One region of the Marinobacter salarius genome, then DNA from elsewhere that is predicted to be linked to it. Evidence: predicted binding sites of a transcription regulator. Region 1 holds the regulator's gene; each other region holds the start of a gene.
What was found. Region 1 encodes sigma-54, which starts transcription at its own class of promoters, with help from an activator protein. Its sites were predicted from a motif close to ANTGGCATNNANNTTGCTNT; they were not measured.
Positions count from the first base shown of each region.

Region 2: R1T46_RS07670 (TorF family putative porin) is a predicted target of sigma-54. The motif match lies at 3,554-3,573, and genes of this name have one in related genera.
Region 3: flgA (flagellar basal body P-ring formation chaperone FlgA) is a predicted target of sigma-54. The motif match lies at 4,298-4,317, and genes of this name have one in related genera.
Region 4: glnA (glutamate--ammonia ligase) is a predicted target of sigma-54. The motif match lies at 1,700-1,719, and genes of this name have one in related genera.

Region 1 covers NZ_CP136693.1:2,216,164-2,223,794, forward strand. Annotated here, with positions in the region: gene mgtE (magnesium transporter) at 1-965, opposite strand, end outside; gene R1T46_RS10245 (HPr family phosphocarrier protein) at 1,078-1,347, opposite strand; gene rapZ (RNase adapter RapZ) at 1,355-2,236, opposite strand; gene ptsN (PTS IIA-like nitrogen regulatory protein PtsN) at 2,265-2,735, opposite strand; gene hpf (ribosome hibernation promoting factor) at 2,829-3,137, opposite strand; gene R1T46_RS10265 (RNA polymerase factor sigma-54) at 3,262-4,788, opposite strand; gene lptB (LPS export ABC transporter ATP-binding protein) at 4,941-5,666, opposite strand; gene lptA (lipopolysaccharide transport periplasmic protein LptA) at 5,644-6,189, opposite strand; gene lptC (LPS export ABC transporter periplasmic protein LptC) at 6,284-6,874, opposite strand; gene R1T46_RS10285 (KdsC family phosphatase) at 6,875-7,432, opposite strand; gene R1T46_RS10290 (KpsF/GutQ family sugar-phosphate isomerase) at 7,432-7,631, opposite strand, start outside.
Region 2 covers NZ_CP136693.1:1,670,211-1,677,841, reverse strand. Annotated here, with positions in the region: gene R1T46_RS07680 (efflux RND transporter periplasmic adaptor subunit) at 1-1,137, opposite strand, end outside; gene R1T46_RS07675 (TolC family protein) at 1,201-2,502, opposite strand; gene R1T46_RS07670 (TorF family putative porin) at 2,784-3,512, opposite strand; gene R1T46_RS07665 (OprO/OprP family phosphate-selective porin) at 3,793-4,878, shown strand; gene R1T46_RS07660 (hypothetical protein) at 5,271-6,689, shown strand; gene R1T46_RS07655 (hypothetical protein) at 6,776-7,631, shown strand, end outside.
Region 3 covers NZ_CP136693.1:3,311,070-3,318,700, forward strand. Annotated here, with positions in the region: gene R1T46_RS15310 (MFS transporter) at 1-457, opposite strand, end outside; gene ltrA (group II intron reverse transcriptase/maturase) at 533-1,924, opposite strand; gene R1T46_RS15320 (CheR family methyltransferase) at 2,468-3,295, opposite strand; gene R1T46_RS15325 (chemotaxis protein CheV) at 3,335-4,267, opposite strand; gene flgA (flagellar basal body P-ring formation chaperone FlgA) at 4,465-5,169, shown strand; gene flgM (flagellar biosynthesis anti-sigma factor FlgM) at 5,351-5,677, shown strand; gene R1T46_RS15340 (flagellar protein FlgN) at 5,685-6,155, shown strand; gene R1T46_RS15345 (pilus assembly protein PilB) at 6,199-6,936, opposite strand; gene R1T46_RS15350 (peptidylprolyl isomerase) at 7,183-7,631, shown strand, end outside.
Region 4 covers NZ_CP136693.1:4,569,918-4,577,548, reverse strand. Annotated here, with positions in the region: gene glnA (glutamate--ammonia ligase) at 143-1,546, opposite strand; gene typA (translational GTPase TypA) at 2,105-3,916, shown strand; gene ltrA (group II intron reverse transcriptase/maturase) at 4,437-5,828, shown strand; gene R1T46_RS21225 (reverse transcriptase domain-containing protein) at 6,629-7,408, shown strand; gene R1T46_RS21220 (group II intron maturase-specific domain-containing protein) at 7,296-7,631, shown strand, end outside.

The DNA of each region.
Region 1 (7,631 bases):
ACCGCCAAAGCCACCACTTTCTCGATGGTTGCCTCAAACAGGCCGATCACGGCGGAGGCGGTAAAGGCCGTGAGCAGATTGATGCCTAGCCACACCGCCCGACGCCGGGTGGTCTTCAGGATGGGAGCGAAGGTGTCTTCGTCCTCATCGAGGCCGGCCATGCTCATCAGTGAGTGATCGGCATCCTCACGGATTACGTCAACCACGTCATCGATGGTGATTCGGCCCAGGAGTCGACCTTCCTCACTGACTACGGGTGCTGAGATCAAGTCGTAACGTTCGAACAGGGTCGCCACCTTGGTGTCGGACAGGGTGACTGGTATCGCTTCAATGTCCGTGTCCATCACTTCCCGCACCGTTGCCGCTGGATTGGATACCAGCATTTTGGTGATTGGTAGCATGCCGATGAACTCGTCGCGTCGGCTGACCACGATAAGGCTGTCCGTCATCGGGGGCAGATTGCGATGACGACGCAGGTAGCGCAGAACCACGTCGATGCTGATGTCCGGACGCACCGTAATGGTGTCCGTGTTCATCAGGCCGCCGGCGGTGTCTTCCGGGTAGGAAAGTACTTCTTCGACGCGCTGACGGTCCTGCTCGTCCATGGTGTCCAGGACTTCCTGGATCACCGTGTCGGGCAATTGTTGCAGTAAGTCGGCCAGATCGTCCGACTCGAAATCCTCGATGATGTCAGCGAGTTCCTGAGCGTTTAGCTGGCTCAGGAAGTAACCTCGGATATCGTCGTTCAGATACTGGAGGACTTCACCTTCAAGCTGCTTGTCGACCAGGTTCCAGAGCAGGGCGCGCTGGCGGGGTGGTGATGATTCCAGCAGGTGGGCGATGTCACTGGGGCTCAGGCCGCCATTCAGGATGCGGGCGACCTGTTTCAGGGCGCCACTGTCCAGCGCTTCGCTCAGCGAGCGAAGACGTTGGCGCGCCTGGCTTTTTTCCAGAATATCGGTCATGGATCACCCACAGTCAGAAAACCCTCGTATTATAGCGGAGTTAGGCGACATAGGTGAGGAAGAGTTGTAGGTGAATGCCGTAGACGGGCACGTATGTCCAGTGTGGAGCTGGTTATTCGCCTTCCCCGAAGTAGTCATTGATCAGCGTAACCAATGCATCGACAGCGTCGGATTCATCCGGACCGTCCACAATCAGCTCTACCTCTGTCCCCTGGCTGGCGGCGAGCATCATTACCGGCATGATGCTTTTGGCGTCCACCTGTCTCCCTTTGCGGCTGATTTCAATACTGCTGTCGAACTCAGATGCCTTGGCAACCAGTTTGGCTGCCGCTCGGGCGTGGAGCCCGAGTTTGTTGATAATGGTAATGGGGCGGCGGATCATAGGCGGTTCAGCTGTTCCTGCTTTGCAGGTGGGGCAGCTCGGTGTGGCGAACCTGCACGTTGCTGTATTTGCCCGAGAAATAGCGGCCGAGCTGGTCGCAGATATAAACCGAACGATGTTGGCCACCGGTGCAGCCGATGGATATGGTCATATAGCTGCGGTTGCTGTCTGCAAACGATGGTAGCCAGTTTTCCAGGAATTGGGTCAGGTCTTCGACCATCTTACGGCTCAACGGCTCCTTTTCCAGGAAATCGATGACCGGCTGGTCGGTGCCCACGAACTGTCGAAGGCTGGTGTCCCAATAGGGGTTGGGCAGGCAGCGCACATCGAACACATAGTCCGAATCCAGTGGCACGCCGTGCTTGAACCCGAACGACTGGAACAGCAGCGCCAGTTCCTGGTGGCGCCTTCCCGCGACCCGTTGCTTCACCATATCCCGGAGCTCGTACATGGACAGCCCTGTGGTGTCGATGTAAAGGTCTGCCAGTTTTGACAGGGGCTCCAGAAGTTTCTTTTCGTTGCCAATGGCCTCCCGCAGGGAGGTTTTGTCATCACTCAGCGGGTGCTTCCGGCGGGTGGCATGGAAGCGCTGCAACAGAGACTGTTCATCGGCGTCGAGATAGATGACCTCGATGGTTACGCCGGTGTCCTGAAGGCTGCGGTAGATATCCTCGAAGTTGCTCAGCTCCCCGGAGAGGTTACGGGCGTCGATGCTGACCGCCATCTTTCCCAGCCGGCCAGGAGAATTCTGGTTGGTGGCTTCCTGCGTGAGAGGGAACAACAGGCCAATAGGCAGGTTGTCGATGCAGTAAAAGCCCAGGTCTTCCAGAACATGTAACGCGGTACTTTTCCCGGAACCTGATCGGCCGCTGACGATGATCAGTTTCATAGCCCGTTCACCTTGGATGTGGAGTTGTTCAGCTTGTTTCGGCTGTCATCCGGCGATAGAGAGAGCCTGCATCAGTGCACTGACGCAGCTGGTCGCAGAATGCACGTTCGTTGAACTTTTCGGCTAGCTGACTCAAAAGCTCAAGATGCTCGCTGGTGGCTTCCTTGGGGACAATCAAGGTGAAGACGAGATCCACCGGCTGGTTGTCGATAGCATCGAACGCAACGCCTTCTTCCAGGGTCAGCAAAACGCCGACCACGTGATCCAGCCCTTCCAGTCTGCAGTGGGGGATCGCGATGCCCTGTCCGATACCCGTGCTCCCCAGTCGCTCCCGTGCGACCAGGTTGGTGAATATCTGGGTGTCGCTGAGCAAAGAGTCGTGTTGCTGGATCTGCTCGGCAATGGTTTCCATAACCCGCTTTTTGCTGGAGGCAGGCACCCGGCAAAGGGTTAGCTCCGGCGCGAGAATGTTCTCGATAGTCAGGGATGTGTCGGTCATGAATCGACTGCAGTTCCGTAAAAAAAGGCTGCGGCACGTGTTGCATGGTTAGCCAGTGCCGCAGCTCGATTAACTGTCATGCAGGGGTGCGTCCTAGCGGGCGCCGTTCCCATGCATCCGGTCTACGTTCTTTTCCTTGTGCTTCAGGATCTGCCTGTCCAGCTTATCTACCAGTCCATCAATGGCAGCGTACATATCGCTGTTTTCGGCCTTTGCGTGAATCTCACCACCTATCACGTGAAGCGTAGCTTCCGCCATCTGGCGCACTTTTTCCACCTCAAGGGTAACCTGGCAATTGCTGATATGGTCGAAGTGCCGCTCAAGCTTTTCAAATTTGCCTGATACGTAATCTTTCAGTGCGGGAGTCAGTTCTACGTGATGGCCTGAAATATTGAGTTGCATAGGCTTCTCCTGTTTTCAGCTTACCGGCACCCGTTAGGATGCCGGCTGTGTGCCACAGCGTTATGCTGCAGGCGGTATATTTTCAGGAAAGGGCTCTCCCCGTGAGGCGGGGAACAGACGCTTTCTACACCAGTCGCTTTCGCTCGTTGGATGGAGGAATGTGCATTGCCTCGCGATACTTGGCCACGGTTCGTCTAGCCACTTTGATACCCTGGTCTCCTAGCATGGCTGCAATTTTACTATCGCTCAATGGCTTTTTCGGAGTTTCCGTTGCAATCAGCTTTTTGATCATCGCGCGGATTGCCGTGGATGAGCACTCTCCACCCTCGTCGGTACTGACATGGCTTGAGAAAAAATACTTAAGCTCAAATATGCCTCGCGGTGTGTGCATGTATTTCTGGGTGGTGACGCGTGAAATGGTCGACTCATGCATTTCCACCGCCTGGGCAATATCAGAAAGAATCAATGGTTTCATGGCTTCCTCGCCATGATCCAGGAATCCCTGCTGGTGCTCGACAATACGGGTGGCCACCTTGAGCAGGGTTTCGTTACGGCTTTGCAGGCTCTTGATGAACCACTTTGCCTCCTGCAACTGGTCCCGCAGGTACGTGTTGTCGGCACTGCTGTCCGCCCGCTTTATAAGAGAAGCATAGCTTGCATTCACACGAATGCGCGGTGCAATTTCAGGATTCAGTTCCACGCGCCAGCGCTCATTGTGTTTGCGCACGATCACATCGGGAATGACGTAGTCCGGCTCGGCCTGGTCCAGAGTGTCGCCAGGGCGCGGATTCAGTCCGGTAATAAGGGCCAGCACATCCCGTAGCTGTTCTTCCTTCAGGCGGCTGCGACGTAACAGTTGGGCGTAATCACGGTTACCCAGCAGGTTTATGTAGTGGGTAATCACCAGTCGGGCCTGAGCCAGCCAGGGTGTTTCCGGGGGCAGCTGATTCAGCTGGATCAGCAGGCATTCCTGCAGATTACGGGCGAACACGCCGGGTGGATCGAAGTGCTGCAGGCGATGAAGAACGGCTTCCACTTCGTCCAGTTCCAGCGGGTCTTCATCGGATTCGTCCACCATGCCTGAGTGAATTTCCTCAAGCGGAGACGTCAGGTAGCCGTGGTTATCAACCGCATCCATCAGGGCGTGGGCAATGGCCTGATCCCGCTCGCTCATGGGCGTCAGGTTCAACTGCCATTCCAGGTGGTCCTGAAGCGTTTCAGTGGGGGAGTTGCGGGTTTCGAAGTCGTTGTCGTTTTCGTCGTCGTTACGGGCCGCTGAAGCTGGAGCGGACTGGTAAATGTCATCCCAGGCGGTGTCGACGGGAAGGTCATCAGGAATGGTGTCGGGGCTATCCGTTTCTGATGACCAGTCAGGTCCGTTTTCGGATTCGTCCCAGTCCGTTGCGGTGTCGGAGGTGGTGTTGGATTCCTCGGTTGACGCTGTTTCAGAGGACTCGTTGTCATTGTCCGTGGATTCCGGACTCTGGTTGTCGTCGTCTTCCGAGGTTTCCAGCATTGGGTTGGATTCCAATGCCTGCTGGATTTCCTGCTGAAGGTCCAGGGTGGAGAGCTGCAGAAGCCTGATAGCCTGTTGCAGCTGGGGCGTCATGGTCAGGCTTTGGCCCAGCTTTAACTGTAATGAGGCTTTCATAACCATGGTTCAGGATCCGTCACTCGGTCTCTCTCTTCCGTCACTCAGGCTCTCTCTTTACGTCACTCGGGCGCTCTCTGGAGCCGGGGTTGCATAAAAACTCTTTGTATGCTGGCTACTTGCCGCACCAAGCAAGTTCTTTGCCGAGTGTACTACAGGCGAAACTCGTTGCCCAGATACACTTCCTTGACCTGCTGGTTGGCCAGTATATCGTCCGAGTTGCCAGAGGCAATGATATGGCCGCCACTGACAATGTAGGCATTCTCGCAGATATCGAGGGTTTCCCGCACGTTGTGGTCGGTGATCAGTACGCCGATGCCCTTGTCCCGCAGGTGCCGGATGATCTGCTTGATGTCGCTCACTGAGATGGGATCGACCCCAGCGAAGGGCTCGTCCAGCAGGATGAATGCCGGCTCCATCGCCAGTGCGCGGGCAATCTCCACCCGTCGTCGCTCGCCACCTGACAGGGCCATGCCGACGCTATCGCGGATGTGGGTGATGTGAAACTCTTCAAGCAGTTCCTCCAGCTTAGCCTCCCGGTCCGCGCGCTTGAGTTTGCTGCGGGTTTCCAGGATGGCCAGTATGTTGTCGCGCACGGTGAGCTTGCGGAACACCGATGCTTCCTGGGGCAGGTACCCGATTCCCTTTCGGGCACGGCCGTGCATGGGCAGGGGCGTTATGTCCTGATTGTCGATGGTGATTCGACCGTTGTCGGCGGGAACCAGGCCAACAATCATGTAGAAACACGTCGTTTTGCCCGCGCCATTGGGTCCAAGAAGGCCGACTATCTCGCCGCTGCGAATTTCCAGGGAAACGTCGATGACGACCTTCTTCTGCTTGTAGCTTTTTGCCAGGTTACTGGCCCTGAGAACTGCCATCGGTATCCTGTTCGCCGGAGTTGTTGTCTGGATTGTTGTCTGGATTGTTGTCTGGATTGTTGTCGGGATTGCCGCGTGGCTGTATCACCATCTCGACCCGACCGCTGCCATCGCCCTGATCGGCGGAGCCTTCCGCCGTCACAACACGTTCGGCGCTATCATAGTGAATGATATTGCCGCGGAACAGGTTGCCGCCCTGTTCGATAACGGCTTCGCGTTTAAACGTGACCCGATTGTCCGAGGCGGACCAGGTGATCGTCAGGGCGCGGGCGTCGGTTTCGCCCTGGCCTTCCATTGCCGGCTGGCGGTAGCGTGCCGGGGTACCGGTGGCTTCAATGCGGCTGACGCCATTTTCGTCCCGGTGGAGCACAACCTTGTCCGCCACGAGGTTGGCGTCGCCCTGGCTCATTTCAACCGAACCGGTATAGGTTGCAATGCCCTGACCTTCGTCGAGCCGCGCGTTGTCGGCGTTGACCGTGATGGGTTGATCGGACTCCAGATCAAAGGCCGCGGCGAATGGCATGCCAACGGTAAGTGTCAGTGCCAGAACAATCGCTGAGAGTACCGGGCGCGAAGCAACCGATTGGTGTCCCTTGCGGTGAGGGTGGGGCATGAATTTACTTGCCGGGCTCATAGCGTCCTTCCACTTGAGAGTCGAGTTCGAGGATTCGGTCATCAATCCAGGCCTTCATGCCGGTTGCGCGGGTCAGGCTGAACGAATCGGTCAGTTTCACCGGAGCGTCTGTGTAAACAGTACGCTCTGCGTTATCCAGTGTCAGCGTCGACGTGGTTAATGTCAGTGGGCGCCCACCTTGGGCTTGCTGGGACACCCGAACATCCCCGGTCAGGTGGACCAGGTCGTCAGCTTCCATGAACTGGCCTTTGTTGGCCTGGACTTGCCAGGGTGCGTCACCGGGTTCGCCGTAAAGCGTCGCATTCGGCGATTCCATGATGGTCTCGCTGCGGGCCTCGAATTGCTCAATACGCGGGCTTTCGAACTGTGCGGTAAGCTGCCCGGTCTCATCGAAAGAGAGGTAGCGACCATTTACCACGAAACCGTCTGGCTCCGATTCTCCTCTCAGCGCGGCGGCATCCACCGGCTCTGATGACTCGTCACTTTGCCAGAGCAGGAAAAACAGTGCCACTATCGTGAGGGCCAGCCCCAGGGTTCGTACCCAAGGCCGTGCATAGAGGGCTTGGGCGGCCATTCAGTCCTGCTCCAGGTAGGGTTGCAGGCTGGCATTGAGTTGCCCGCAGGCACAGAGCAGCAGTTCACAGGCTTCACGGACTGCGCCGCTGCCCCCCGCGGCCGACGTGCAAAAATCCGCGTGCTGGCGCACCAGCCAGTGGCCATTGGGTACCGTTATGCCTAGCCCGGCATAGCGGATCGCGGGCAGGTCCGGAAGGTCGTCGCCCATGTAGGCAATCTGGTGTGGCGCGATCTCCAGCCGTCCCGCCAGTTCCCGCAGGGCGACTTTCTTGTCCTCACGGCCCTGCATCAGGTGCGGGATGCCGAGGTCGTTCATGCGTTTTTCCGTCAGCGGCGAACGTCGTCCGGTAATGACAGCAACGTTGATGCCGGCAGCCATAACCTGTTTGATGCCCAGGCCGTCGAGAATGTTGAAGCCTTTGATCTCGTCGCCCGAGGCGCTGAACAGCAGAGTGCCGTCGGTCATGATGCCGTCCACATCCAGGGCCAGGAGGCGAATGGCAGCGGCTTTCTCGATCAGGTCCGCTGGCCATTGAGGGCGCAGAGTGTCGGCCATCAGATCACTCCCGCCCGCAATAGGTCGTGCATGTTGATAGCGCCAGTCAGTTTGCCGTCGCGATTGATGACGGGCAGGGCGTTGATCTTCAGCTCTTCCATCATGTTCAGTGCCTCGGCGGCCAACTGGTCATCGTGGATCACACGCCCGTTGCGGGTCATGACCTCGGCAATCGGCGTGTTGTGAATGTCCACGGAGC
Region 2 (7,631 bases), 550 kb from region 1:
CAGATCAAAAGCGCCTACTGAAACCACTTCCGTGTTTGCGCTGATGCCGGACTTGATCTCGATCCAGTCGTTTGCCTCCTTGCCAAGCGTGACGGGAACCGCCTTGTAAGCCCCTTTCTCATCGCCCGGAACAAACACAACGGAGTCATCGCCAATGGTTTGAACCGCATCATCCGGAACCAGCGGCAGTGAGGCCTCCGATTCCGTCATGATTCTGGCCGTGGCATAGGTATTCGGGCGAAGGTCGCCTCTGGGAGACTCCAGCACAACGCGAACCGGGATGGTGCGGGTCTTTTCATCGAGCATGCTCGACACCCAGGATACCTGCCCACTGTGAAACCGGTCAGAACTTGAATCCCTGGAGGAAATCTGAACCTCGTCTCCCGTTGAAATCTGGTCAATATCGGATTCGGACACCTGAAGAATGGCCCACAACACCGAGGCATCCGCCACGATGAAAGGCGTATCCGACGGACTCAGCGTTTGCCCCAGACGAACATGCATCTGCTCGACACGCCCCTCAATGGGTGAGCGGAGCGCGTATTGCGCCAGCCCCCCACTGTCACCTGACGACTCGCTGCCGTAAACCGCCAGTTGTTCCCGCACGGAATCGTACTCCGCTTTTGTTTCAAGAAAGGCAGCCTTGGCATCCAGGAACTCTTCTTCACTGGAAATACCCTGTCCCTGCAACTCCCTTTCACGATTGTAGTCAGACTCGGCCGCTTCTTTGCGGGCCTCCAGCGAGATCAACCGGGAGCGGATCCGGGCCAGCTCCACACTGTTCAGGGTTGCCAGTAGCTGCCCCTTATTGACACGATCCCCCAGGTCAACCGCCAACCCTGTCAGTTTTCCCTCCAGCAGCGGACCAACCTCGGCCACGCGGTCCGGCACATACTGAATCTCGGCGGGTGCCGTGACAATTGCGCCAGCGCGCCCCTTGGCAGCCGCCACCGTCTGAATGGACAGTAACTCTGCCTGCTCCGGCGTCAGATGGATCTGACGGGACTGGCTTTCCTCTCCGGCATGCTCGGCTTTTTCATTTCCGTGCTGGTCGCCCCCGGCTTCTCCGGCAGCGTATGCCTGCTGCAAGCTCAGAGCGCCGACAACGATTAAAACTATCTTCAGATTGCGAATCATTCATTCACCCTCAATATTTAGAGAACGGTACTAAGAGAACGGTCAATTTTGAGTTTCATACCCTCAGGAACCGGCTGACATCGACAGAGCACCTCCTGTGCTTATCTCCAGCGCCCGGACGGCATCGATATAATCATTCTGCGCCTGAACGTATTCCTGCCTTACCGACAGGAGATTGTCCTGTGCCGCCAGAACATCCGAGGCACCGACCTTGCCCGCCCGAAGTGCTTTCTGCATCAACTGTAATGTTTCCTCTGAACGCTCCAGGATCGACTCGTTCATCTGGCGCAGCCGAACGGCGGTGGATTCGTACCGGGCCACAGCTGACACAACCTGACGCTCTGTAGCCAGGCGCAAGGCCTCTGCCTCAAGCTCGGAGGTTTTCAGCCGCGCAGCAGCTTGTCTCTGCTCACCGGAATAATCATGAAAAACGGTCAAAGGCATCGACACCCCTGCACCGAAAAGGTTGGAGCCTTCCTCACGATCATAAAATCCGAAGACTTTCAGATTTGGAATCGTCAGGCTTTTCGCAACTTCAAGGCCAGATTCATCCGCTGCAATTCTGGCGGCCGCCGCTTTCAGGTCCGCTCTCTGACTCTGTGCCATCTCGACAAGCTGGCTGGTCGGAGGCAGGTCTTCGAGCGTCACATCAAGCTCGCCGGTCACCCCAACGGCATCGGAGGGGGACACCCCGAGCACTTCGGTAAGGTCAATTTTTGATTGCTCGAGCTTTTGTTCCGCCGAGGCTTTTTGATTCCGGGCCCTGGCAAGCCCAATGACTGCGGTATTGAGATCAATCCGGGTTTGTTTACCCTGTTTTACGGACATTTCAACCAGGTCTTTGGTGCGTTGCATAAGTTCAACGGCACGGGTTGCGGTTTCCAACTCTTTCTGAGCCAGCAGTATCCGGAAATAGGCGGCCCGCACCCGCGCCTTGGTGGCTACCTTCAGGTATTCAAGCTCCTGTTGCCGGGACGTGAGATTACTCCGGGCACGCGACTGCCCAAGGTCGCCGCGATTACCCATCCAGATCTCCTGAGTAACCCTCACCCCATATTCCAGGGACTCGTCGGCCTGATCCGGGGCCTGACGGGCCCCCAACTCAAACTCTGGATTGCTCGGCGCCCAGCGGCTGGCATGATCAAGCTGTCCCTGCTGTATCGAGACCGCGGCCCGCCTCAAAGCCAATACCGGGCTATTCTCGAAAGCCATCACCATGGCCTGGTTCAGGGAAACAGCCTGGCTGGCTTTGGCCTGCTGATATTCTTTCAGCGACACACTCTCTTTTGCCTGGGCCGACACCATAGGAGAGACGGCCAAGGCTCCCGGAACTATCATCGCGCACAACAACAATCGTTTGTTCATTCAGTATCATCCTGGCTGTTTGACTGAGGTCAGTGAGTCAGCATTTTTGCGTGGGATTCCGGAACGACCTTACAGACAAACCTTTAATACAGTTTGAAATTCAGACACCAGATAATATGTGAGTTTTGGCAGCAGGAGGCAGAGGTAAGGGCGAGGATGTCGAGTCACCCGGCGTTAAGGCATGCGTACGATGGTGGGTTCCTGCAATATAAACAAAAACCGGCCCAAATGGCGGGCCGGTTTTTATTTAAGATGTGAATTGCGTGTGATCGCTGGTCCGATCAGAAACTCCTGCTCCAACCCAGCCAGAACTTCGGGTCATCGGAGTTGACAGAGCCAAGCGCGTCGGTTGACTCAATGTCCGCGTACTCCACGTTAACGCTGAAGGAACCGAAGTTTCCCGCATCCTTGGTAACGTTGGCGGCGACGTGTGAATAACTTGCCTCGCCAACAGAAGCCTTGCCGTCATCAGCGAAGTCGTAATAGCCAAGCGTCACACCGGCACTGTAGCTGTCCTCCAGAGGCACCCCAACAGAGGCGTAGTAATAGGCATCCCCCTGAACGAACAACCCATCACCACTGGTGTCGCTGTTGATCGTGTAGGCCAGGCCGATGGCGGCAATGCCATAACTGATCTCGCCGTACAGCTCGCCGAAGTCGATGGCGTCCGGCGCGTCGGGATAGGCATAATAAATGTACCCTACGTCATAACCCAGTTCTTCCACGGAGCCCGAGAATCCGGCGTAAAGATCAAGCTCGTAGCTGGTGCCGTCGCCAAAATCGACATTGGAACCCCAACCACCGGCGTAGAAGCCCGACGCATGCTCATAATCCAACCCTCCCTGAACGGCCGCAGCCCCGTCTGTCTGGGTGACGCCCCGGAACAGGTAGTTGCTGCTGGCGCTTACATTTGAGCTGACGTCAGCGCTAACAATGGCGGGCGCAGCCTGAAATGCTGCAAGCAAAGTGATACTGATAAAACCTGACTTGGCAGAGAACTGCTTTTTCATAATGGATACCTTCGGTTGGGTTTCATTGCTCCAAATTTGGTTAGGCAAAATCTCTGCCATATATTATTTATTCATATTTATCATGACTATAGAGAAAAATCGGCACATTCTGAGCTTGCCCCCCGGAAAACGACCGCAACACGAAACGCCCCAAAACCTGTCACCAGCCCGAATCAGCGCCCTGTTTTAATGCATCTTTTGTAACCATTCTGCAATCTTCGCCAAATAGACTTTCACTGGCTCTTCAACACACAAGCAAACTGAAAAGGTAAGAGAGATCATGAGCAAGAAATATTTGGGCTTGGCTTTGGCGATTTCTGCCGCTTCTGCTGCACAGGCCGGAAATGTTACGACCAGCGGCAAAGACCTTGTGATCGATACCGAGAGCGGTATCAAGGTGAAAACGTCGGATAAGTCAGCGTCTTTTCAGCTCGGCGGGCGCCTTCAATGGGATTACGACGCCACGCAGTCTGACGACAACGGTGTTGACACAACTGATTTCGATGTGCGCCGGGCAAGGCTCTACGCCAAGGGCCACTTTGGCGACTGGGCGTACAAGACCCAGTTCAACGTGGCTGAAAGTGATGGCGCCGACGGCGGTACTGCTGAAGACCTGTACATTCGTTACCTGGGATTTGGCTCAGCTGCAACCGTGACTATTGGTAAGCAGAAAGAGCCATTCGGCCTGGAACAATTAACGAGTTCAAAAGACATCTCGGCCCTTGAGCGATCCGCCATGACCGAGCGTTATACCCCCGGTCGCAGCGGCGGCATCCAGCTCAGTGGCAAAGGCAGCAACTGGACCTACGGTATCGGCTATTTCGAAGCAGACGGCAATGGCAGCGACGACTTCAATAACACGGCAGTAACCGCACGGGGCACGTTTGCACCGATTCAAACGAATAATCTGGTTGCTCATCTTGGTGCGGGTTATACCACGCGTGATGCCGACACTCAGGCCGATGAGGTCGACACGTTTAATCTGGAGCTCGCCGGCGCTTCCGGGCCCTTCCATGCCCAGGCCGAATATTTCGATTCCGAGGAAGGCCAGGTGGATGTTGATGGTTATTACGTACAGCTTGGCTGGATCATCACCGGCGAAAGCCGTCCTTACAAAGCCGGAGCATTCAAGCGGGTAAAACCGGCATCGCCCAAAGGGGCCTGGGAAGTTGTTGCCCGCTTTGAAGATGGTGACGGAAAATACAGTGACGTGGGGCTGACCACGACCGACGGCGAGCAAACAACACTGGGCGTTAACTATTACGCCAACAAGAATGTTCGACTGGGTATGAGCTACATGGATGGCGAAGAAGCCAATGGCGCGAGCGGAGATGAAGTTCGCGCAAGGTTGCAATACGCATTTTGACCGCACGGGATCCCCGATCAAATTTATATCTGGCTGAAAACCGATGCAGAAAACATCACCATTAAAAAATAATCGGAAAATTCAGCTCTGGTTAAGGTTGGCTTGATACGCTTTACCCGAGTCGAGTCAAGTCGATCATTAATGACGTGCTCTGATTTTCAGGGCAGGCACTGGCCTGCCCTGTTTTTTTAATGCCTGCCCCGCACCCCTGCCAGCCGGCTTTCGGGCGCCGACTGCCAGCATCTGTAAATTTGTTTTAGTGCAACACTGCCAGACACATTTTGCCGTGCCGTAAACTTGCCGATTTCAGGCTTTTCTGCTAAATAGAACACAGCCTTATTGTTTTTGGGCTGCAATAACTACAATCTCGTTCTAGAGACGTTGGAGGATTGATGAAAACAATACAAAAGCGAATCAGTCAGGGATTTTTGGGGGCGCTGATAGCCGCAAACGGCATACCTGCTGCCTTAGCGGTGGAGGTCCCGACAGCTTCAGGAGTCAAGCTGGATATACTTACCCAAGGCAAGTTTCAACCAACCTATTTTTCTAATTTCGATCTGGACAGCAGCGTCGACGATGGCGCTACCGGCACTTCTGCTGGCGCTGTTCAGGTTGGAGATGAGCACGTCAGGGCTGAGGTCAGGCTTGGAGTGGTGGCGACTGGCGATAACTGGACGGGTAAACTGCTTCTCGAGAATGACTTTGCCCTTGATGCCAATTCGGTCGATCGCGCATACCGAGGCGAGAGATTTGGCTTGGAGCAGGCCTTCTTCACTTACACCTTCGATCCGGCCTTTACACTTCAGGGTGGCTGGACTTTCAAGAATCTGGACATGGCCTCAGGCGGCCTTCTATATGGCGACGACCACCCCTTGTTCGGCGCCACCGGCAAGACCTCGTTCGGTAGCTACGATGTTTTCTGGATGCCGATTACAGATGGGCTGATTTCCAACCTCCAGGCTCCTGGAGCAAACCCTGCTAACGGTGAACTGGACTGGGACGTGTTTGCTTCAAAGTTTGATTTTGATCTGGGAAAAGGTAGTCGTATCTCCCCGATCCTGACATACAGCGACAACCAGCAGCAAGGTGCAAAGGCAACCTATTACGGTGTCGAATACATCGGAAATATTGGCGCCATAAAGGTACGGGCCGAGGTGCTGGGCGTGACCGGTAGTTTCGACAATGGCGATGACATCAGTGCCTATGCCGGTTACGCGGGCCTTGAGTACCCGGTTAGTGAATCCTTCAACCCCTTTGTAGCACTACGCGTAGCAAGTGGGGATGACGATCCTACCGATAATGATGTAGAGGGCTGGCTGGGCATCACCGACATCGGTAGATTCTCGCCCCTGATCGGTATTGATGGCCAGTTCTTGGGATGGCAGCCGAACTCTAACCAAGCGATAGCATCGGGCCTCTTCGGCCTCGCCCTTGACCAGGCTGGTCCTGGTGGCGCTGGGTATGGTGGTATTTCCAATGCCGGTACTGGTAACAATCCGGGCCAAATCATGCTCTCCGTTGGCAGTTCGGGTAATTTAGCGTCGATCTCGCCTAAGCTGTCTTATCAGGCGCAGATTTTCCCGATGTGGTTCCAGCAAACGGGGGGGCTTGAGACGCTTAGCACTGCCAGTGGATCTGTGGATAGTTATGCCGGTACCGAACTTGATGTGGCTGTAAAATACCAGGCCAACCAGTACTTTGCTCCAAGACTGGTGCTCTCCAGTTTCCTGCCCGGCAAGGGCGTTGAGGATGCCACCGGCGCAGACGATGCGGCCTATGTTGCAATGCTCGAGCTGAACTGGAATTACTGAGCCCGGTTGATAAATGACGACTGGAAGCAATCAAGTTGAGGCGCCGGTAACCGGGGCCTCAACTTTTTTAAGGGGGCATAGATTTTATGAAGCTGTTTTTCGTGATCTTCCTGATTTTTTTTGCCGCATCCAATGCTCAGGCCCAAGGCTACGATGTACCATTGGATTCGCTGTCGGAGTGGACAGGAAAGAAGAGCATCAGGGTGGTATCGAATATTGAGGGCCTGAACACCGATAAAGAGTTTCTCGCACTGCTGGGGCGCCTCACCGTCAAGGGATTCGATGTAAAGTTTGGCAGTTCCGGACCCATCGATGAAGGCCTGACTCTTGAGGTTCTCCAGGTCAGAGATAAGACTGCACTCTCTATAAAGTCCACCGATTCTCAAAAATACTTTCTTTCCGTCCTGATTGACAAAGCCAATCAGGACGGGGGTGAAATACGAGCCGAAGCCTACACTCCGAGCACTCTCCCACTGCCGGAAGATTTCAGCCCTAAAATGGTTGAGGCGCTGCCTCGGCCCAGCCAGAAAGACAGTCAACTGGTTTTCCTGTCAGATTCGGCATTGGTACTGGGACTCTTCGATGGCGGCAGGGTTAAAAGAATTGATGAACTGACATCAGGCATCAAAAATTCGAAAGCCATTTTCTTGTCAGTTGGCCAGTCAGACTCAGATCCGAACCCGGAGGTTGCCGTAGTATGGGGTCAGGACCGGGATATTTCAGGCAAGGGACAATACACAAAGATCTTCTCTCAGCTTTTTGAAATCTCGGGGCAAACGCTGCAGGAAGAATCCGAAAAAGCCGAGAATGTGGCGTTACGGTTTATCAATAATCAGCTGCACACCCAACGATACGAGTTGCTGCAAGGTGACATTGGAAAAATAGCAGTTACTTCCGGGAAACAGACCAATGCTCGAAATGACTCCGTTGTCCCGGCCGATG
Region 3 (7,631 bases), 1.1 Mb from region 1:
CCATGGCAAGCACCTGCACGACACTCAGTGCAAGCCAACCGCCCATGAAAGGGTATTCGGCTTGACCTCCACCACCGACAAGCGCAATTTCCGGCCCCAGCCACGCCGCTACAAGACCACCGAGGAGTACCCTGGCTGCGGCGGAGCCAGCCATCCCGGGCGCCACCGATTCCATGGCCGCAAAGCGGTATTGGTGAACCACCGCCAGCCCGGTTCCGCCCACAACCGCCGCAGCGCACAAGAACGGGAAACTTGCATTCCAGGCTGCCAGCGCACCGAGCAACCCGGACACGGTACCCGCCAGCGCGCCAAGCAACATAACCGGCTTGCGCCCCAGGCGCTCCATCATCCACGTAGCAGGCTTAATAGCCAGGACCGTTCCTACAACCACAAGGCCCACGGGCAGGGTTGCCCACTCAGGCGATGGCGCCAGAAGACGTCCGTGAATGCTTCCGATAAAATCGAGTAGGAGGGGGAGTTACCTCCCCCGTCCTCTCACACCACCGGGCATACGGTTCCGTACCACGGCGGTTCATGGTCGGCTCTGAAGCCGAGTCATCGTATCCAGCAAGCTTACCAGAGACAGACGGTCGAATACCCTCTTAGGCAGGGCCGCGTTCATATGAGTCGCGCCACTGTTCCACCAGGGTCCACGACCATTGGTCGCGCTCCTCCAAGCCCTTATCTCAGTCAAGCCTAGCCGTACCAGGTTGCGGGCCCGCGTGCGGGTCCGCTTCCACTGCTGCCACAGGATCAGGCGAAGCCGCCGTCTTATCCAGCCATCCAGGGCTTCGACCGAACGCTTCGAGGCGGTCAGGCGATAGTAATTTGCCCAGCCTCTCAGCACCGGGTTCAGGTTCCGGATGGTGGTCGTCAACGACTGTCCCCGTGACCGTTTCAGCAGGGGGCGAAGCTTGGCCATGAAGGCCTTCAGGCTTTTGGGCGCGACTCTCAACCGGACCTGACGTTTATGCCAGCTCACGCTGTAACCCAGAAAGCTCCGACGCCAGGGGCGGTCCACGGCGCTTTTCACCGTATTCACCTTCAGGCGCAAGCGCGTTTCCAGGAAGTGGGTAATACTGGCCATCACCCGTTCGCCGGATCTTTTGCTGCTGACGTAAATGTTGCAGTCGTCCGCATAGCGGCAGAACCGGTGTCCCCGCCGCTCCAGCTCCCGATCCAGTTCGGTCAGGAGCACGTTAGAGAGCAAGGGCGACAGGGGGCCGCCTTGCGGCGTGCCTTCCCGTCTCGGGCTGACCAGTCCTCCTTCGAGCATGCCGGCTTGCAGGTAACGCCGGATCAGGGTGAGTATCCGCCGGTCGGCTATGCGACAAGCCAGCAGGCTCATCAGCACATCGTGGTTGACCCGGTCAAAGAACTGGGCCAGATCCAGATCGACCACCCAGCGGTGGCCGTCGTTGATGTGTTGCTGCATCGCCTTGACCGCCTGGTGGGCACTTCGACCGGGGCGGAACCCATAGCTGTGATCCGAGAAGGTCGGTTCCAGCGTCGGGCTCAGCACCTGGTGAAGGGCTTGTTGGATCAGGCGGTCCTGCACCGTTGGGATACCCAGTGTCCGCTCCCCGCCTTGCGGCTTGGGGATACTGACCCGGCGGACCGGTTGAGGATGGTAGTCTCCGGCCAACAGCCGCTCGCGCAGCGTTGGCCAATGCTGTTGCAGGTGGCCCTTCAGGGCCATCACCGGCATCTGATCGACACCGGCGGCACCCTTATTGGATACCACCCGCTGATACGCACGCATCAGGTTCGGGCGCTCAAGCACCTGTTCCATCAGCGTGTTCGGCTCCGCGTTCGTCCACGAGTGAGCCCCCGCGTCTGCCTCGACACGGACTTCAGTCTCTGCCGGATACCGTCCAGCGCCTTCCTGAATGCCCTGCCCCATCCGGGTCGCTTCTGTCTTCATAAGCACACTACGAGAACTCATCGCCTACTAACGGCCAACCATGTTCGGCCCTTCCGTACGCGGTGACGCACCTACTATGGCCTCGGCTGAGTTCTGGCTCCCCATCCCCACCTCTCGCGAAGTGAGTAGCACAGCGGCAGAGAACCAGACTTCCCAGGGTAAGACGCGTGACCTTCACACTTATGCCCGCCGCATTTACGTCCACACCTTCCGTGCAAGTACAGGGCTTTGACGATAGTTGACGCCTTACCCGGTGTGACCGCCTCATATGCGATTTCTGTTCGTCAGGCCAGTGCTTTGCCTGCGGCTTCCTTCAGATTCCATCTCACGATGGACACCCTTGCCGTCCGGCTAGTGGTTCCCCTTGCCGGGTCCACAGGGGACTTGCACCCCCAAGTCATCCGGCCAGCACCACCTGTACCGGAACAGCGCCCGTCAAGGCGCTACGCGCCATGCCTGGCGCACAACGATAAAAGGCGCTGTACACATGGCAAGCGCCTGGGCAGCGACCAGTATCCATACATTGATCGGCATTGGGTGGGCCTATTTTTTGCGGTAGATGATCCCTGGGTGGCACTGCACCATTTCGTAGAGATGAGGCAACCCGTTCAGCGATTCCGATGCTCCCAGTATCAGGTAACCACCGGGATTGAGAGTGGCGTGGATACGGGTCAGGATGTCCTTTTTAAGCTCTGCCGAGAAATAGATCAGTACGTTCCGGCACATAACGATATCAAACTTTCCGAGCATGTAGCGTTCGAGCAGGTTGAGTTCCCGGAACTCAACCATGCTCTTGATCTGCGGTCGGATTTGCCAGCTACCGTTCATCGCGGGAGTGAAGAACTGCTTCTGACGCTCGGGCGACAGTCCCCGGCCAATGGCAATCATCTCGTACTCGCCGCGCCGTGCAACCTCAAGAACGCTTTTGGAGATGTCGGTGGCGGTGATCTTCACATCCCGCAGCCTACCCGGCCGCTGACGACGAAATTCTTCAATAATCATCGCTACCGAATAGGGCTCCTGCCCTGTCGAGCAGGCTGCCGACCAGATACGGAGTGACTGCGCTGATTTTCTGTCGCCGAACTCCGGCAGCAGCTTTTCCTGCAGGATGCGGAACGGGTGATTGTCCCTGAACCAAAGTGTCTCATTCGTCGTCATCGCATCGATCACGACTTCCTTCAAACTGCTGCGACCGGTTCGCTTCACGCGATCCAGCAGATCACCCAGGGTACTCAACTTGTTCTCTTCCATGATCCGCCGTAACCGGCTTTTCACCAGGTACTGCTTGTTGTCCCCGAGCAAAATTCCACACGCATCCTGCAGGAATGTCTTAAAGGCCTCGTATTCCTGGGGGGTTATCTCAGCTTTCATTGGATCTCAGTATCGAGTGGGTCGGAAGTGACACCGGCGTCACTGCTCGCGATCGACAATTTCCATAACCCTTTCAGCCAACTCATCGGGGCTGAATTTTGCCATGAAATCGTCAGCGCCTACCTTCTGCACCATTGCCTTGTTGAACACGCCACTCAAGGACGTGTGCAGCATGATGAATACGTCCTTGATTGCAGGCTCATTTTTGCACTTGGTGACCAAAGTGTACCCGTCCATTTCCGGCATTTCGACATCGGATATGATCAGACACAGGTGGTCGACGGCCCGGGAACCATCTGCCGTAACTTGTTTTAGATAATCCAGGGCCTGCTTGCCGTCATTTTTTGTCACCACCTCCATACCGATGGCCGTGAGGCACCGCTCTATCTGACGTCGGGCCACTGCGGAATCATCCACAACGAGCACTGGTAGATGGCCGGGCACCCGCTCTGAACTGCGGTTGCGGACGTCTTCGGTGACATCCTCCTCAAACGGAGAGACTTCAGAGAGTATCTTTTCAACATCGATAATCTCTATCAGCTTGTCTTCAAAATGGGTTACCGCCGTCAAGTAAACGTCTTTACCCGCACCCTTGGGTGGCGGCAGGATGTCTTCCCAGTTCATATTCACGATGCGGTCGACACCGGCCACCAGGAAACCCTGGGTTTTGCGGTTGTACTCGGTAATGATCACGAAGCTGGTAGCTATTTCTTCCTTGGGAATACCGGGAAGCCGGATCGACATGCCAAGGTCAATGATGGGAATGGTTTCGCCACGAATATGGGCCACGCCCCGAACCATGGGGCGACTATTCGGCAGCGATGACAGCTTCGGGCACTGGAGCACTTCCTTGACCTTGAAGACGTTAATGCCGTACGTCTGCCGGCCGCGTAGGCGAAATAACAGAAGCTCCAGGCGATTCTGCCCCACCAGCTGGGTACGCTGATTTACACTGTCCAATACCCCTGCCATCGTTTCATCTCCCGCTTGTTCCAACACTCTGACGGCACGCATCTTGCTGCGTTTTCAATCAAAGCCACTCGGCACCTGGAAACTGCCGGATAATTGACTCTCTGGGTAGGCTTAACGGCCGAATCCGGAAATCATTAGGACATTCCCGAACACGGGACTCTGCCCGGTTAATGACAGCATAGGACAAACTGCCTCGTATGCGCATCACCAATTTCATCATCGCACTGCTAATCACTGCAATGGCCGGCCCTGCACTTGCTTCCATGACGACGGCCGAACAAATTCACAGTGGCGCGGAACAGTTTCTGGCGGCATTTTCGGACGCCCAAGCAAACGAAGGCTTTACGGTTTCCTATGATACTGGCCAACTCGACGCCCGCCTGTCGCTCGCTACCTGTGAGACTCCACTTGGCGTGTCCTTCAGCGGCGACCCCTGGAAGACCACCCAGCCTTCACTGCTGGTATCCTGCAAGGGCGACCGTCCCTGGCGCATGTTTCTGCCTGTATCGATCACCATAACCGGTGAAGCTATGGTCGCCGCCCGCCCGCTGGGCCGGGGCGAAAGGCTTACAAAAGCTGCCATACAGTCAGATTCGGTGGTCGTGAATTCAGTTCGACGGGGGGCTATTACCAACATCGAACAACTTGTTGGCATGGAAATGCGCCGAGGCATTAACGCTGGAACGGTTTTTACGCCAGACTTGGTGCTGGCTCCCGCAGCGATCGAACGGGGGGACCATGTTATTATCAGCGCCCGTAGCGGGAATTTTTCGGTAAACTCACGGGGTAAGGCCTTGGCCAGCGGCGGCATTGGTGACCAGGTTTTGGTTGAAAACCTCTCGTCCTCCCGCACCGTGCGTGCCCGTGTGACCGCACCCGGCCACGTTGAAATTCCCATGTAGCCCCGTTCCCGGCACGGATTCACCGGGAACGGCAAACCATTGCCGGCTTTTTTTGGAAAGATGACAAGAGTGTCATTCAATTCTTGCAAAAATTGCTAAAGAAACGTCAAGCCATGCCGATAGACAGGTATGAAATTTGTGGAGCCGCCCAACGCGGCCGATCAGCTAAGCAGGTAACGTTATGTCAGTTGACTTTAATGGAATAGGCCCAGGCCAGGTCAACACCCAGAAAACCACGGCCGATAAATCTTCAGGTGCCCAGAGCACTCAGCCCTCTACGACTGAGCAGGCCAAGTCCCAGGCGCAAAGTGCCCGCGGTGAAAATGTCAATTTGAGTAGCCAGGCAAAAAACCTGAAACAGCTCGAACAGAAACTCGGTAATTATCCGGAAATGGACGATGCCCGTATTGAGCAGATTCGCTCTGCCCTGGAAAGCGGCTCCTACAAAGTTGACGCAGAGAAATTGGCCCAGAAAATGCTTGAAATGGATGAAAGCATATTCGGGTGAATAAATCATGGCCGCAATCGATGAATTGAAAGACCTCCTGTCCCAAGACATCCGTCAACTCGAATCCCTGGCGGACGTCCTGCAGCAGGAAAAAGCCTGCCTGTCCACGTCTGATATCCGTAAACTCGAAACCCTGATTGGTGAGAAAAACACTCTGTTGGGTCAGATTCGCGAGCGGGCCAAACTCAAAATCCGCCTGCTGGTGTCGATGGGTTTTCGACCTGAAAACGGAGCCCCCTCACGGTTTATTCTCAGCGCCGGCCTGTCAGATGTTTACGACTTGTGGCAGGACGCCGATGAACGCCTTAAGACCTGTCACCAGCTGAATAGCAATAATGGGCGGGTTGTCAGTCACCTTCAGAAGCGCCTTTCACGTCTGACTGATATATTCCGCGGCGTTTCCGGGCACCAGACCCTCTACGGTGCTCAGGGCGAGCAAAAGGCCGTATCACACCGTACCGTTCTGGCGAGCGCCTGACGGGCCTCTGGGCTCCGCAGACATCGGAGCCCAACGCATCCGATCAGCGAGTATAGATCGTCATCTGTGAATCCGGATGAAAGCGGATATTGTCGAGGGCAATGTTTCCCAAAGAAGGTCCCTGGCTACCGCTAACCCGGATATTGTCCATGCGGATTTGCTCGATCCTTTCCGGGAAAGCCAGGGTGATCCCGCCGTCGTCACGAACCGCGTACCGGGGAATGTCATCCCGATAATGCACCCCGGATATCGTCAGATCAGAATCCAGGAAGTTCAACACCGGCACGAAAATATTCGCCGTCAATTTCAGGCCTTCAATGACATCCGGTTCAACCTCCCCTGCGCCGTCATGACGTGGGGCCATCGCGGACACATTGGCAATACGATCCAGCAACGATTGATCACCCTGCCCGGCCACACCGGCCAACTCGTCGTCATTGAGCGGAGACAGGCCGGGATGATCGTACAATTGTCCTGCGTCGGCGACGTCTCGTGAATCATTCGAAGTGCTGCCAGCGGCAAAACTGACCAGTGGCTGAAATGGCAATACTGCCATGGTGACCAACGCCGCCGCGTTACGGTAACGGGATTGGTGCCTGAGGACACGATGTAGCTCACGTTCTGTAATCCAGCCGGACTGTATCAACACCTCACCGAGCCGCTGACCGGTCTCATGCTGTAGGTGCAAACCCTCTTCCAACTGAATATCGGAAAGGTATCCCCGGTTTATCAGCAACCGACCGAGGCGGGATTTTTCTTCGAAGCCCTGACGGATTTTCAAGGTATGCCTCCAATAGCTTTACAGTGATTGCCGTACAACCTGGCCCGGTCAGAGAGCATCGATGACACTGATGCGACAGAAGGTTAGCTGATAGTCATGAACTCCGCAGGGAATATGCCCGACTTGACAAGTATTATCTGCTAACATCCTGCAACAGACTGGATTCATGGGAACAGTATCGCAGCAAATATTCCCGAAGCTACCTACTATTCTATTCCCTGAACTAACTACGTGAGCCATTATAGAATGACAAATTCCGTAAAACCGTTTCGATATGTGATGAAAATCGCGCTATCTGTAACCTTCATGCTGGGTATTGCCAATTGCCTGGCGGCTGATGGACAACAGAACGAGCTGCCCCGGGTGATTATTGAAACCAGTGAGGGTGCCATTGAGGTGACCTTGCGCCCGGACATCGCTCCCGAAACCGTTGAGAATTTCATCACCTACGCTAAAAATGGATTCTACGAGGGAACGCTGTTCCACCGGGTCATTCCGGGCTTCATGATCCAGGGCGGCGGTTTCGACCAGGATCTCAAACAGAAGCAGACTCGTAGCCCCATCCGGAACGAAGCCAAGCCAACCGCCAAGAACCTTCGCGGTACAGTCGCCATGGCCCGCACAAGCTCACCGGATTCCGCCACCTCCCAGTTTTTCGTCAACCTGACAGACAACGGCTTCCTGAACGCAGGTGT
Region 4 (7,631 bases), 2.3 Mb from region 1:
TCAGCGCCAGTCATGAGTATTTCAACGCCATTACCCGGCAGCTTGGTTACATTCCGTTAAGGCTGGTCGAAATGTGCGGCCGTACACAAAAAAGCCCCGCGCAAGGCGGGGCTTCTCTGGGTTGCTGATCCTTACGAACGGATCAGCAGGAGTAGTAGAGCTGGAACTCGACCGGATGCGTGGTCATGTTCAGTTTCTCAACTTCACCGCGCTTCAGATCGATGTAGCCGGCAATCATGTCCTCGGTGAACACGCCGCCGCGGGTCAGGAATTCATGATCTTCAGCCAGGCAATCCAGAGCTTCGGACAGGGTTTCAGCAACCTTCGGAATGTTCAGCGCTTCTTCCTTCGGCAGGTCGTACAGATCCTTGTCCATGGCATCGCCCGGGTGGATCTTGTTCTGGATACCATCCAGGCCGGCCATCATCAATGCAGCGAACGCCAGGTACGGGTTGGCCGCCGGGTCAGGGAAACGCACTTCGATACGACGTGCTTTCGGGCTGTTCACGTATGGAATACGGATGGAGGCCGAACGGTTACGGGCGGAGTAGGCCAGCATAACCGGTGCTTCGTAGCCCGGAACCAGACGCTTGTAGCTATTGGTTGCAGGGTTGGTAAAGGCGTTGATGGCCTTGGCGTGCTTGACGACACCACCGATATAGTAAAGCGCTGCTTCGCTCAGGCCGGCATAGCTGTCACCTGCGAACAGGTTCTTGCCGTCTTTGCTCAGGGACATGTGTACGTGCATGCCGGAGCCGTTATCACCAACCACAGGCTTGGGCATGAAGGTGGCGGTTTTACCGTAGGCGTGGGCCACGTTGTGTACGCAGTACTTGAGAATCTGCACTTCGTCAGCCTTGCGGGTCAGGGTGTTGGCGCCAACGCCGATTTCACACTGGCCAGCGGTGCCGACTTCGTGGTGATGAACCTCAATTTCCAGGCCCATGGATTCCATAGCGGCACACATGGCGCCACGCAGGTCGTGCAGGCTATCCACTGGCGGAACCGGGAAGTAACCACCTTTAACACCCGGGCGGTGACCGATGTTGTTGCGATCGAAGTCTTCGCCGGATACCCAGGCGGCTTCTTCAGAGTGGATGTGGTAGGAAGCGCCCTGCATATCCACATTCCATTTAACAGAATCGAAAACAAAGAACTCAGGTTCCGGACCAAACAGGGCACCGTCAGCGATGCCCGTGGACTTGAGGTACTCTTCCGCACGGCGGGCAACGGAGCGTGGGTCACGCTCATAGCCCTGCATGGTGGAAGGCTCTACGATGTCACAGGTAATGTTCAGTGTGGTTTCTTCGGTGAACGGGTCCAGCACGGAGGTGCTGTCGTCCGGCATCAGAATCATGTCGGATTCATTGATGCCTTTCCAGCCGGAGATTGAAGAGCCGTCGAACATCTTGCCGTCGCTGAAAAAGTCCTCGTCCACCTCGGTGGCCGGCAGCGTTACGTGTTGTTCTTTGCCACGGCTGTCAGTGAATCTCAGGTCGATCCATTTGACTTCGTGTTCCTTGATCAGATCAATCGTCTTGGACATTGTGCATGCTCCGTCTGTTATCCCGCCGTGCGGGCGATTTCTGTGTACATTGTTGCCGGATCGTTCAGCAGTGCTGACTCCCGATCTTTCTTTCAGGTAGGGCAGCTTAACAAAAGCTGTTGCGAGTTACCTGCAAATTCGGCTGCTTAAGGTTTAGCAATAGCCTTGCCAGTTTTTGATGCATGCGCCACAAGTGCGCAATACCAAGGCGTTCGGGCTGTTTTGGAGCGATATGTGCTGATTGGGTGGCCCTATCGCTCTTTCGTGGTGCGTTAAAACGGTGCGATAGCTGAAATAATGCACCAAAATGATGCAGATGGGTTGTTGCTTCGATAGGCGTTTTTCTTCATATAAACGCAAGTGAGTTTGCTATATACTGCGCGCCACTTCATTTTTGCCTCAGGTATTCAGCACAGACGCTGAGTTTCTTCAGGGGGTATTCGGGCTTCCCGGCCCGACAAATGAAATTCATTTTACGGATTTGAGACGGCATGTAAGGGGCTTTGCGCTTACTGAAGACCTCTCAGGTCATTCGGTGCATGCTGCAGGATTATAGTTGTGATTGATAAACTTCGTAATATCGCCATCATCGCCCACGTCGACCATGGCAAGACCACGCTGGTTGACCAGCTTCTTCGTCAGTCCGGCACGCTGGACCGTAAAGAGCTCGAAAACGAGCGTGTCATGGACTCCAATGATCAGGAAAAAGAGCGTGGCATTACCATTCTGGCCAAGAATACGGCGCTGAAATGGCACGACTACGACATCAATATCGTGGACACTCCGGGTCACGCCGATTTCGGCGGTGAAGTCGAGCGTGTCATGAGCATGGTCGATTGCGTGTTGCTGGTGGTTGACTCCATTGACGGCCCGATGCCGCAAACCCGGTTCGTGACCCAGAAAGCGTTCGACGCGGGCTTGCACCCGATTGTCGTCGTGAACAAAATTGACCGCCCTGGAGCTCGCCCGGATTGGGTGGTGGATCAGGTGTTTGATTTGTTCGACAACCTTGGAGCCAGCGATGAGCAGCTGGACTTTCCGATTGTCTATGCCAGCGCCCTGAACGGCATTGCCGGAATGGATCACGAAAAGCTGGACGACAACATGGACGCGGTTTTCCAGGCCATCGTTGATCACGTGCCTGCCCCCAACGTCGACCGGGACGGTCCGTTCCAGATGCAGATTTCTCAGTTGGACTACAACAGCTTCCTGGGCGTTATTGGCATCGGCCGCATTATGCGCGGCAAGATTAAAACCAACTCTCCGGTTACGGCCATTGGTGCCAACGGCAAAAAGCGCCAGGGCCGTATTCTCAAGATCATGGGCCATTCCGGGCTGCAGCGTGTTGAAGTCGACGAAGCGCAGGCGGGCGACATTATTTGCGTCAGCGGCATGGATGAGCTGTACATCTCTGACACCTTGTGTGACCAGGCCAATGTTGAAGCCTTGCCGCCGTTGACGGTGGATGAGCCGACGGTTTCCATGACGTTCCAGGTCAACGACTCACCGTTTTGTGGCAAGGAAGGTAAGTTTGTCACCAGCCGCAACATCAAAGAGCGTTTGGAAAAAGAGCTGCTGCACAACGTTGCTCTGCGAGTTGAAGAAGGTGAGTCGGCAGATAAGTTCAAGGTATCCGGCCGTGGCGAGCTGCACCTCTCAGTGTTGATCGAAAACATGCGTCGCGAGAACTTTGAGCTCGCCGTGGGTCGTCCGGAAGTGGTTATCCGTGAGATCGATGGTGTTAAACAGGAGCCGTACGAAAACGTCATCATCGACATCGAAGAGCAGCACCAGGGTGCGCTTATGGATCAGATGGGGCTCCGCAAGGGTGAAATGACCAACATGGTGCCGGACGGAAAGGGCCGTATGCGTCTTGAGTATACGATTCCGGCGCGCGGGCTGATCGGTTTCCGTAACGCCTTCCTGACCATGACCTCCGGTTCGGGTATTTTGACTTCAACCTTCAGCCATTACGGCCCTATCAAGAGCGGTGATGTGACCAGTCGTCAGAACGGTGTGCTGGTGTCAATGGCTACGGGTGCGGCGTTGACTTACTCGCTGGAAACACTGCAGAGCCGAGGCAAGCTGTTCCTGGATCCCGGCCAGGAAATCTATGAAGGCCAGTTATGTGGTATTCACAGCCGCGACAACGATCTGGTGATTAACCCCACCAAGGGGAAAAAGCTGGACAACATGCGCGCGTCTGGCAAGGACGAGGTTATCGGCCTGGTGCCACCGATCAAGCATACTCTTGAGCAGGCTCTGGAGTTCATCGATGAAGACGAATTGGTGGAAGTGACGCCCAAGTCGATCCGGCTGCGCAAGAAGCTTCTGACTGAGAATGAGCGTAAGCGCGCTCATAAGAAGTAATCGTCAGTAAGTGATATCAAGGGGCGGTGCCAATGTGGCCCGCCCCTTTTTTGTTGTGCGCCAGGCATGGCGCGTAGCGCCTTGACGGGCGCTGTTCCGGTACAGGTGGTGCTGGCCGGATGACTTGGGGGTGCAAGTCCCCTGTGGACCCGGCAAGGGGAACCACTAGCCGGACGGCAAGGGTGTCCATCGTGAGATGGAATCTGAAGGAAGCCGCAGGCAAAGCACTGGCCTGACGAACAGAAATCGCATATGAGGCGGTCACACCGGGTAAGGCGTCAACTATCGTCAAAGCCCTGTACTTGCACGGAAGGTGTGGACGTAAATGCGGCGGGCATAAGTGTGAAGGTCACGCGTCTTACCCTGGGAAGTCTGGTTCTCTGCCGCTGTGCTACTCACTTCGCGAGAGGTGGGGATGGGGAGCCAGAACTCAGCCGAGGCCATAGTAGGTGCGTCACCGCGTACGGAAGGGCCGAACATGGTTGGCCGTTAGTAGGCGATGAGTTCTCGTAGTGTGCTTATGAAGACAGAAGCGACCCGGATGGGGCAGGGCATTCAGGAAGGCGCTGGACGGTATCCGGCAGAGACTGAAGTCCGTGTCGAGGCAGACGCGGGGGCTCACTCGTGGACGAACGCGGAGCCGAACACGCTGATGGAACAGGTGCTTGAGCGCCCGAACCTGATGCGTGCGTATCAGCGGGTGGTATCCAATAAGGGTGCCGCCGGTGTCGATCAGATGCCGGTGATGGCCCTGAAGGGCCACCTGCAACAGCATTGGCCAACGCTGCGCGAGCGGCTGTTGGCCGGAGACTACCATCCTCAACCGGTCCGCCGGGTCAGTATCCCCAAGCCGCAAGGCGGGGAGCGGACACTGGGTATCCCAACGGTGCAGGACCGCCTGATCCAACAAGCCCTTCACCAGGTGCTGAGCCCGACGCTGGAACCGACCTTCTCGGATCACAGCTATGGGTTCCGCCCCGGTCGAAGTGCCCACCAGGCGGTCAAGGCGATGCAGCAACACATCAACGACGGCCACCGCTGGGTGGTCGATCTGGATCTGGCCCAGTTCTTTGACCGGGTCAACCACGATGTGCTGATGAGCCTGCTGGCTTGTCGCATAGCCGACCGGCGGATACTCACCCTGATCCGGCGTTACCTGCAAGCCGGCATGCTCGAAGGAGGACTGGTCAGCCCGAGACGGGAAGGCACGCCGCAAGGCGGCCCCCTGTCGCCCTTGCTCTCTAACGTGCTCCTGACCGAACTGGATCGGGAGCTGGAGCGGCGGGGACACCGGTTCTGCCGCTATGCGGACGACTGCAACATTTACGTCAGCAGCAAAAGATCCGGCGAACGGGTGATGGCCAGTATTACCCACTTCCTGGAAACGCGCTTGCGCCTGAAGGTGAATACGGTGAAAAGCGCCGTGGACCGCCCCTGGCGTCGGAGCTTTCTGGGTTACAGCGTGAGCTGGCATAAACGTCAGGTCCGGTTGAGAGTCGCGCCCAAAAGCCTGAAGGCCTTCATGGCCAAGCTTCGCCCCCTGCTGAAACGGTCACGGGGACAGTCGTTGACGACCACCATCCGGAACCTGAACCCGGTGCTGAGAGGCTGGGCAAATTACTATCGCCTGACCGCCTCGAAGCGTTCGGTCGAAGCCCTGGATGGCTGGATAAGACGGCGGCTTCGCCTGATCCTGTGGCAGCAGTGGAAGCGGACCCGCACGCGGGCCCGCAACCTGGTACGGCTAGGCTTGACTGAGATAAGGGCTTGGAGGAGCGCGACCAATGGTCGTGGACCCTGGTGGAACAGTGGCGCGACTCATATGAACGCGGCCCTGCCTAAGAGGGTATTCGACCGTCTGTCTCTGGTAAGCTTGCTGGATACGATGACTCGGCTTCAGAGCCGACCATGAACCGCCGTGGTACGGAACCGTATGCCCGGTGGTGTGAGAGGACGGGGGAGGTAACTCCCCCTCCTACTCGATTGCCCGGCGAAGCCGGCAAACCCGGCCATCTGAAAGAAGGTGGCGTCACCCCGACTGAGGGGAAGACAATCCGACTGGCAAGGGCGTCACTGGCCAACGGTGGGGTCTGAAGGAAGCCATAGGAAGTTAACGGTACACAACGCAAGTGAACCTGTTTCGGCAGTCCAGGTGGGTCAGCGTGCAAAATAACGCGAAGCCCGATACTCAGTCAGACCTGGGCTGTGCTTGAGGGTGGCATCGTTAACAGGGAGCCGGTGCAGTAACCGGGGAAGCCTGACACCGAATCCGGCGACGCCGGAGGCTGTGGCGCAAGGCGAAAGCCGAGGCCGCAGTCGGTGCGAGGTGGCAGATGATGCCGTAGTAGTGAGGAAGTTCCGGCCTGAGAAGCCTGGTAACAGCGTGGAGGACAAAACCGGAACGACCGCTGACGGAGGTTCAGCGGACCGGCCAGGGTCAAAAGCTCTGGTCGGATGCGAAGGGCGGAAGTCATTAACGAGAGTGACGGACGACGAGCGAACAGGTGGACGCTGCGCTCACAAGCTGCCCGACGGGGCAGGGACGTGCATTGAGGTGCTGCGGGAACGTAGTGGCTTCGGTGTTCTCCGGGCAAGGGAGTAAAGCGATACCGTGGCGGCAGATTGCCAGAGTGCTAGTACCCGGACGGATTGCTTGAAACAGACCGGCAGCCAGACCGATCCTCGAAGCCGTCACCACAGAGATGAGCAGGCATGAGGAAATACTACAGTCTGTACGGGCAATTGCTGTCAAAACAGCGCCTGTATGAAGCCTTCAGACACATCAAACGCAACAAGGGCGCGGCCGGAATCGATGGGCAGAGCCTGAGTGCGTTTGAGGCGGATCTGGAGGTGGAGCTGTCGTGCCTGTTGCTCGAGCTGAAGGAAAAGCGCTATCGGGCGCAGCCAGTCAGACGCGTAGCCATCGCCAAGGATGACGGCGGTGAGCGTCTGCTGGGCATTCCGACGGTTCGGGACCGGGTGGTGCAACAGGCGTTGCGCAGCATCATCGAACCGATCTTCGAGCCGGACTTCCACCCGTCGAGCTACGGGTACCGTCCGGGACGCAGTGGTCACCATGCCATTGGCAAGGCGGAGCGGTTCATCCGCCGCTACCGTCGTGACTGGGTTGTGGATATGGACCTGTCGAAATGCTTCGACACGTTAAACCACGATCTGATCATCCGCCAGTTCCGCCAACGGATCACGGACGGCAGTGTTCTGTCACTGTTGCGCCAGTGTCTGGAAAGCGGGGTGATGGTGGGGTACCACCTTGAAGACACGGAGCTGGGAAGCCCGCAGGGCGGCGTGATCAGTCCGCTGATTGCGAACGTTCTATCTGGACGCCTTCGACCAGTTCATGAAGGCGCGGGGTCACCGGATCGTCCGCTATGCGGACGACATCCTGATCCTGTGCGGTTCACGAGCGGGCGCGGAGAATGCGTTACGGGTGGCCCAAAGCTACCTGGAAGGGAAGCTGAAGCTGACGGTTAACGCCACCAAAACCCACATCGCCCACAGCGATGAGGGGGTGAAGTTCCTGGGCGTGGTGATCCACATGAACTACACCCGCATCCAGGACAAGAAGGTGGTGAAGCTCAAGCAGACGCTGAAAGCGCTGACGAAGCGAAACCGGGGCATCGGGCTTGCGGCGATCATCCGCGAGCTGAACCCGGTGCTACGGGGCTTTGCCAGCTACTTCCGGGTGGCAAACTGC